Linked DNA regions of Desulfatibacillum aliphaticivorans DSM 15576. The protein of the gene in region 2 interacts with the protein of the main gene of each other region in a pairwise test. Links are inferred from orthologs where the notes say so. Each region holds a gene or a part of one and is shown on either strand. Other genes may lie near its edges.

What was found.
Region 1: the proteins of eno (region 2) and rpe interact in binary tests that used the Escherichia coli proteins (3 or more experiments, as listed by UniProt). The link is inferred for Desulfatibacillum aliphaticivorans DSM 15576 from one-to-one orthologs.

What each region holds. Positions count from the first base shown.
Region 1 is NZ_AUCT01000006.1:198,662-202,267, reverse strand. Bases 290-3,289 are described here. They hold rpe (ribulose-phosphate 3-epimerase), read right to left. Parts: upstream 2,120-3,289; coding sequence 1,460-2,119; downstream 290-1,459. Other genes in these bases: rsmB (16S rRNA (cytosine(967)-C(5))-methyltransferase RsmB), read right to left, coding at 3,093-3,289; G491_RS0107035 (PASTA domain-containing protein), read right to left, coding at 2,116-3,096; aroQ (type II 3-dehydroquinate dehydratase), read right to left, coding at 561-1,016; G491_RS0107050 (hypothetical protein), read right to left, coding at 290-447. In the rest of the region: more of G491_RS0107050, read right to left, coding at 1-289; more of rsmB, read right to left, coding at 3,290-3,606. UniProt on the Escherichia coli protein: Catalyzes the reversible epimerization of D-ribulose 5-phosphate to D-xylulose 5-phosphate.
Region 2 is NZ_AUCT01000018.1:66,012-70,616, reverse strand. Bases 932-3,798 are described here. They hold eno (phosphopyruvate hydratase), read right to left. Parts: upstream 3,075-3,798; coding sequence 1,788-3,074; downstream 932-1,787. Other genes in these bases: G491_RS0115870 (pyridoxamine 5'-phosphate oxidase family protein), read left to right, coding at 3,682-3,798; G491_RS0115875 (helix-turn-helix domain-containing protein), read left to right, coding at 3,239-3,652; G491_RS0115885 (hypothetical protein), read right to left, coding at 932-1,715. In the rest of the region: G491_RS0115890 (amidase), read left to right, coding at 1-719; more of G491_RS0115885, read right to left, coding at 726-931; more of G491_RS0115870, read left to right, coding at 3,799-4,113. UniProt on the Escherichia coli protein: Catalyzes the reversible conversion of 2-phosphoglycerate (2-PG) into phosphoenolpyruvate (PEP). It is essential for the degradation of carbohydrates via glycolysis.

The DNA.
Region 1 (3,606 bases), on a different replicon or contig from region 2:
CAGGGTGTAAAACTCGTCTGCTGCCATCTTGATGCGCCCGACCTCGCACTCTCCGTCCGAATCCCATTCCCTGTGAATAACCAACAAGGGAAATAACTTTTCAACGGACCGGAACATGGAGCGGGTATCTTTGAGGTCAATGCCCTCCAGAGGGATCGGCCGCATACCCCGTATGCCCAGAGCCCGTTCCAAAAATCGCCTGTGTTCGAACTCAGAATCCAGCAAGGTGATGTTTTCCGTCCGCAGCACCTCGTATCCGTCCAGGTCGAACCGGTCGCTTATCAACTGGATGAGCACGTGCTCCCGGGAAAAATCCAATATAAACCCGTGGAAGAGAAAATCCTCTCCGTCCAGGTCCTGGCGACCTATCTGGACCAGGATTCGTCGTTTTTTCGCCTGGGTAAGAGCGTTAATAAGCTCCGTCAAATGTTCATCATCCTCAATCATAACAGCCTCACAAATATGGATCCATGGAAAAAAAAGTCGAGGACCGCAGCCTCGCTTCAAATAATAGGCCTCTTTAACGATTGAGCAAGGGTCAAGCAGCGACGATCGGCATTTTAACCGCCTTTCACCATGTCAGCCATAGCCTGCAGGGCCATGTTGTAACCCATGGCGCCGAAGCCCGCCATCTGGGCCGTTGCCACACCCGAAACAAAAGACTTGTGGCGAAACTCTTCCCGCTTGTACACATTGGACAGGTGAAGCTCGATAATGGGAACGTCATGCAGCAGCAAGGCGTCCCGGATGGCCACGCTGGTATGGGTGTAGGCCGCCGGGTTGATGATGATGCCGTCCACGTTTTGAAAGGCCTCCTGGATTTTGGTCACCAGGGCGCCCTCGGAATTGGATTGAAAGCATTGAACCTCCAGGCCCAATTCCTCCGCCTGCGTTATCAGGCCCTCATTGATTTCATCCAGGGTGGTGGAGCCGTAGACTTCGGGCTCCCGTTTGCCCAGCATGTTCAGGTTCGGACCGTTCAGGACCAGTATGACGGGTTTGTTCGTATTTGCCATAGCCCCCTCCCCCAAATTGGGGTCAAATCTACGTTTGACGTTTAAGATCGTGAGTTTTCTCGTTCCCATGCTTTGCGTGGGAATGCATATCGGTGTTATTTTAAGGCGTTAGGTTCATTCTTGTTGGGTGAACCTGCATAACGCCTTGGCGTTCACTGGCGTATAATCAAATCATAACCTGCTGATTTCAATTACCATCATCGCAGCAGAACCACCCAACCTACGTCTCTTTGGCTGCAGCGCAGGTTGAATAGAGTTCGTAAAGTCCATTAAAATCAACCAAATATTGGCAGGGCAAGCCCTGAAGCTACATAGATAGTTGCATCCGCATCGCTATGTAGCGGCGCCCCCCTGTGGGCGCCTGATTTTGGACGGATACGCCCTGCGATCCACTTGGGCAGGGAACCCCGCCCCCACGCCGCGGCGCCCATATAACGAACCGGCTAAGCCTCACCCAAAAGGGTTCTGAACTCCTTGATGGTCGCCGCGTAATCTTCGCTGCCGAAAATAGCCGAACCGGCCACAAAGGCGTCGCACCCGGCGTCGGAAGCGGACTTGATGGTCTTGGAATTAATGCCCCCGTCCAGCTCGATGAGCGCGTTCAGGCCTTTGGATTGGATCATATTAGCCAATTCCTCGGTTTTCCGCAGGCTGTTATCAATGAACTTCTGGCCGCCGAAACCCGGGTTGACGCTCATGAGCATAACCAAGTCCACGTATTCCAGCACCCATTCCAGGGAGGACAAAGGCGTTGTGGGATTTAATACCACGCCCGGCTTGGCGCCCAGTTCCCGGATAAGGTTGACGGTCCGGTTGAGATGGGTGGTGGACTCCACCTGGATGGTGATGTAATCCGCCCCGGCCTTGACGAAATCCTCCACGTACAGTTCCGGCTGTTTGATCATCAAATGCACGTCAAGGGGAAGGTCCGTCACCCTGTTGACCGCCTTGCAGACCACGGGGCCAATGGTGATGTTGGGCACAAACCGGCCGTCCATGACGTCCACGTGAATCCAGTCGGCTCCAGCTTTTTCAACAGCCTGTACTTCCTCGCCCAGGCGGGCGAAGTCCGCGGACAAAATCGAGGGTGCTATAATTTTCACTTTTTCAGTCTCCCATAAAAAAATATTTCACGGCTTTGCTTGATTATTCGGCCGTCCCGGTACAGGAAAAACTCCCCGTCCTTGTCCGGCAGCAGGAACCACAACCGGGTTCCCGGACTAACATATTCGTCGTAAAGGACCTGCAGGCCGCCTCCCACGCTGACCTTAAGCTCCATATGGCTCTTCAAGAATCCCGGAGGCACGCGGAAGGATACAAACCCAGGCCCCTGGCTTCGGCCTATACTCTGGTTGTCATTAGGTTTGGGCCGATTGACCGTAAGCTCTATGCCCTGGCCTTCCAGAATGCGATACCCCATCGCCGGATACTGGTCAACCACTACTCCGGGCGGCTGGTCCACCTTGTTCACCGCCCGGACGTCGTTCACCTTGAAGCCCCAGCGTTCGGCCAGTAACATGGCGTCTTCCGGGTTCAAACCGGAGAAATCCGGCATGATCATGGCCTTGGGGCGTTTGCCCTGACTCACCAGCAAACGGACTTCCGCACCGCGCGCCACGGAGTCGGGCGGCAAAGGCTCTTGGGCTAGAATCGTGTCTGGCAAAGCGTCGTCGTACACCCTGGTGATCCAGGCCAGGTTCAGACCGTTATCCTCGATCCAAATTCTCGCCCTGCGAAGATCCGACCCCACCAGGCTGGGCATGGACAGGGTTTCCGGCCCGGAAGACAGAATGATGCGCACATCCCGGTCTTTCTTGATTTCCCTGCCCGGCTCCGGGTCCTGGGAAACCACGCTGTTTTCCGGAATCGTGGGATGATAGCGCATGCCCGCCACTTTGGTGTTCAGGCCCATGGCGGAAAGGGTTTGCAGGACGTACACCACGTCTTTGCCAACAAGATCCGGGGCCGTCACCGTGTCGGCGGAGCCGAACAGAAAGCGCAGGGAAAGATAGGCGCTTCCGCCCATGACGACAAAAAAAATCACAATGTATATCAGAAGCCTGGGCAGTTTTTTGATCATGCTCGACGCCTCATGCGTGCTGCAAAAAAGCCGTCCATACCCTGCCTGTGGGGAAAGGTTCGCATGCAGCCATGCTCGTCCAGCATGGTTTGATCCCCATCCTTGGGCAAAGGACTCGGCTCCAGGGTGAAGTCCTCATTGTTCCTTAAAAAAGCCTTAATAACGCCGTCCGTTTCCTCCGGTTCCATACTGCAAACCGAGTATAGGATCAAGCCCCCGGGCCTGACAAGCTCCGCGGCGCGGGATAGGATCATCCCCTGGAGTTTGGCGTGCTTGTGGATGGAATTCAGGGTCTTGGACCATTTGGAATCCGGGTTGCGGCGAATTACGCCCAATCCCGTGCAGGGCGCGTCCACCAAAACCTTGTCAAAGCCTTGGGGCTCCAATGAACGCTCCCCAGTAAAATCCACAGCACGCGTTGTGACAATGGAAACCTTTAGCCGCGCCATTTCCTCCTCAAGTTTTTTGAGCTTACCCGGCTCCAGGTCGGCGGCCAGGATTTCCCCTTTG
Region 2 (4,605 bases):
GCAAGGACCCCGAATGCACGGCCATGGATTTTGGCGACCCCGCCTCCGTGGATTTTTCCCGGCTCAACGTCCTGAGCGTGCCGGAAAACGGCGCTGTAAGGGTGCATCACGAGTTGGTGATCGCCCAAAAGAAAGCTGCGGACGCCCTGGAAAAATTGGGCGCTTCGGTCAAGCATCGCACGGTGAACAAGCTCAAATGGTCCTTCGCCATCTGGTCCAGTATGTTGAATCATCATCAGACGGAAGAGTTTGGCGTACAGCTGGGGCAGGGCAAGCGCATTCCCGTGTTTTGGGAATTGTTCAAATGGGCCTTGAGGGCGTCGGACCACACCTTGCCCGCCCTGGCTCTGGCTTTGGGAGAGCGCATTCCCATGCCTACGGAAAAATTTATCAAGATGGGGCGGGAGTTGCGGCGGGAATTGATCGAATTAATCGGCCCGGACGGCGTCATGCTCTATCCCTCTTACAGCAAACCCGCTCCGCGCCACCTGGAGCCGCTCATGCTGCTGGATAACTTCGTGTACACGGCCATCATCAACGTCATGGGATTTCCGTCCACGCAGGTTCCTTTGGGGTTGAGCAAAAAAGGCCTGCCCGTGGGAGTGCAGGTGGTGGGGACGCCGGGAAACGACCACAAAACCATTGCGGTCGCCATGGAACTGGAAAAAAGCCTGGGCGGATGGGTCGTTCCCAAGCTGGCGGAAAAAGTGAATCCCTAAGCCGGGCTACTGATTTTTGCCGTCCTGTCCGATGGTCTTTTTGAATTCTTCAAAGGCGTTGTGAACGCCCTGCATCTCCTCGGAGACGGGGTCCTTCGGCATAAGATGAGGCGCCGGCTCGTAAGCCCGCCTCATGCGGGAAACATCAAAGGACTCGGGCGGGAAGGACGGGTTCATGGCGTAATTCACCATGGTTCGTTGGCTGATCATTTGCCCGTTGGACACAAAGGTGATGCGTCCGGGATACCTGTGGAGGATTTTTTTGCCGTCCTGCACCAGCAGGCCCTGCCAGTCGCTGTATTGCACTTCCAGGCTGTCCTGACTCCTGCCGGGCACGGTGCGGGTGACGATAAACCGGATGGGCAAAAAGGTGTTTTTTTCCACCCAAAGCTGCGGGACGGTCTCGTCCGGGAATTGGGCGCCGATCACATAGGCCGCCTTGCCCTGCCAGTATCCCAAAGAGCACACGTCCGTTCTCACCCCGGCCAGGCTCAGCCTTTCCATAAGCAGCAGGGCGTTCCGGTATAACAAAGGCTCCTTGAACAGGTCGTACTGATCCTCAAACTCGGAGATCAGATAATTGTTTTCCACCTTGGCCGCTCCGGCCGGAGACACCGCTAAAATTCCCAGGCCTTGAGGATACTTGATTTCCTCCCGGAATTTGTCCGGAAACTGATACGAAACAGAACCTTCCAAAGTCAACGGGGCCGGAGGAGGCGTTTCTGCCGATTTTTCCCCAACAGCTCCGCCTTCCCGGCCCTCAATGCCTGACGCAGCCGCATCGGTTTCAGGTTGCGCAGCCTGCTCCGGTTGAATTTCCGGCGGCGGATACACGACGACCTGTTCGGCTACGGAAAGCCCTTTGGCCGGCCCCTGGGCTTTGACCATGAGTTCCAAAACCTGTTCGGCGGGCAGGACGTAAGCCTGGGCGGAGAAGGCGGTCAGGGAGAAAAAGGCCAGGGTGCAAATCAATGTGCGTCCGGAAAAAATTTTCATGCAGTCCTCAATAATACGGCTTCTTGCGAGAAAACAACGGGGGAGGCAGTCCGCCTCCCCCGCAGGTAACGATTATTTTTTGGAATCCGTGATCTTGTCAAAAGGAGTCCCGAAGCTCGCGGCTCTTCCCAGGTCCTCTTCAATGCGGATTAACTGATTGTATTTGGCCACCCGGTCCGTTCTGGACAGGGAGCCGGTCTTGATCTGGCCGGCGTTCACGGCCACGGCCAGGTCGGAGATAAAGGTGTCTTCGGTCTCGCCGGAGCGATGGGAAATCACCGTGGTGTATCCGTAGCGTTTGGCCAGGTCGATGGTCTGCAGGGTTTCGGTCAGGGACCCGATCTGATTCAGCTTGACCAAAATGGAGTTGCCCACGCCCTTTTCAATGCCCTTCCTGAAAATGGCGGGATTGGTCACAAAAATGTCGTCCCCCACAAGCTGGATGGAACCCAGGCGCTTGGTCATTTCCTCCCAGCCGTCCCAGTCTCCTTCGGCCAGGCCGTCTTCGATGGAAACGATGGGGTACTTGGAGATCATTTCCTCATAGTAGTCGATCATCTGGGTGGTGGTCAGGCTTTTGCCTTCGCCCTTGAGTTCGTATTTTCCCTTGACGCAGAATTCGCTGGCGGCCGCGTCAATGGCCAGGACAATGTCCTTGCCCGGCTTGTATCCGGCCGCCTTGATAGCGTCCATGATGCATTTGAAGGCTTCTTCGTTGGTGTCCAGGTCCGGGGCGAAGCCGCCTTCGTCGCCTACGGCCGTGGCGTGCCCGCCTTTTTTCAGGATGGCTTTCAGGTTGGCGAAAACCTCGGCGCCCATGCGAACCGCCTCGGCCGCCGTCTTGGCGCCCTTGGGGATGATCATGAATTCCTGGATGTCCAGGTTGTTGGCTGCGTGCTCGCCGCCGTTGATGATGTTCATCATGGGCAGGGGCAGGGTCTGGCCGGCTACGCCGCCAAGGTAGCGGTACAGAGGAAAGCCAAAGGCGTCCGCCGCCGCACGGGCCGTGGCCAGGGACACGCCTAATATGGCATTGGCGCCCAGCTTGGATTTATTTTCCGTGCCGTCTTCGTCCAGCATGGCCAGGTCCACGGCCGCTTGGTCCGCCGCGTCCATGCCGATGATCAGAGGAGCGATGATCTCATTCACGTTCTTCACGGCCTGGGCAACGCCCTTGCCGCCGTATCTCTTGGATTTTTTGTCCCTAAGCTCCAGGGCCTCCCGCGTGCCCGTGGACGCGCCGGAGGGCACGGCCGCCCTTCCGATGGCGCCGCTTTCCGTGTACACATCCACTTCCACGGTGGGGTTTCCCCTGGAGTCCAATATCTCCCTGGCTGTTACTTCCAGTATTTGAGTCATGACTTCCTCCGATCATGAGGTTTTTTAGGGCGCGTTAAGTCAGCGCCTCGGTTAAATCTTCTTTGGCTGTTAAACGGTCAATTATTGACAAAAATTTTGATTGGATGCTACCTAATCATTGGATAAGATGTCAAGAATCGCCTGACCGGATAGAGGAAAAAATCATGGACCGCAACTCGCCCTATTATAAAGCGCATCTGGTAGTGGCCGCAGCTCGCATCGCCGACCATAAGTTCGGGGTCCCTCCCACGGTTTCCCAGATCAGCGAGGTCACAGGGTACTCAGCCGAGGAAGTTCAAAATATTTGTAATAAACTTGGAGATATGGGAGTATTGAAAAACGTCCTGGCGGGCGAGGTCGAGCGGATTTACATTAAGGACCCCGCCCCGCTGGAGGATTTGCCCAAGGCGGCTCAGGGCAATAACATGGAAGCCGAAGTGGAAAAGTTCGCCAAAAAGCAGGCCGAGCGCATGGCTAATATCACAGTTCAGGCCAAAGACGAGAAGCAGCGAAAAAAGGATCTTTTCGCAGCATTGGAAAAAGAGCTCAAAGGCAAAGTCGGGGAGTCCGGGTCTTGAGCAAACAAAATAAGAGTTAATCGCCCATCATGGAAAAAATATTCGATCTACTCGCCAGGGAGAATATGTGCGTCCTGGCCACCGACGCCGGCGGCAAGCCCCATTGCTCCCTCATGGCCTATATGCTGGATCGCCAGGGAAACGCCCTGATTATGGTCACGGGCAAGAATTCCGCCAAGCATAAAAACATGCAGGCCAACCCCAATGTTTGCGTGATGGTGGACTCCCGGGCCAGTTTTGACAAAGGCCGGGACGAAAACATCCAGGCCCTGACCGTCACAGGAACCTACGGCCCCCAGGATCCCAGGGATCTCATGGAATTGACGCGGGCCTTTCTAATTCTCCATCCTCGCCTTAAGCCCCTGCTGGATCAGGAGGATACGGAATTCTTCCGGGTGCACATCAATTCCATCCTGCTTCTTGACGGCCCGGTGGAATCCACCTTTATTGAGTTGGATTAACAGACAGTTAACGGAAATGGCGTCAGCGCCCCAAGGCAGGGCTTGCCCCGCCAGTGTTTGGGGCGGCGTTGTTCTTCTCATGCGGCGGGGGCCTGCCGCTAACATCGAATTCATCCTTTCCGGTTTTTGTTACATTGTAGTTGCGCCCCCCTGTGGGCGCCTATTGGTCGTGCGAAGCACGCCCTAAGCAGGCAGGGGGGCCTGCGCCTACACGCCAAATTCAGCCGCAATGGTTTCATGGGCTATGTAGGGTGCAGGGCTTGCCCTGCCCCTGTTTAGGGTGGTCCAGGCAACGGCAGTATGTTGCCTGGGTTGCTTTAGCAACAAAAGGTGCGGCCGGGGAGATTTTCGGGGTTGAGAATGTTCGGCGGGCGGAAAGCCCCGGTTGAATTCCTGCTCTTGTTGGCATTGGGCCAGACTTCCGGTCTTACAACGTTTCCAAATTCCATTACCTCCACGGTTCTACACCATGTGCTCACGCACCCTGGCAGG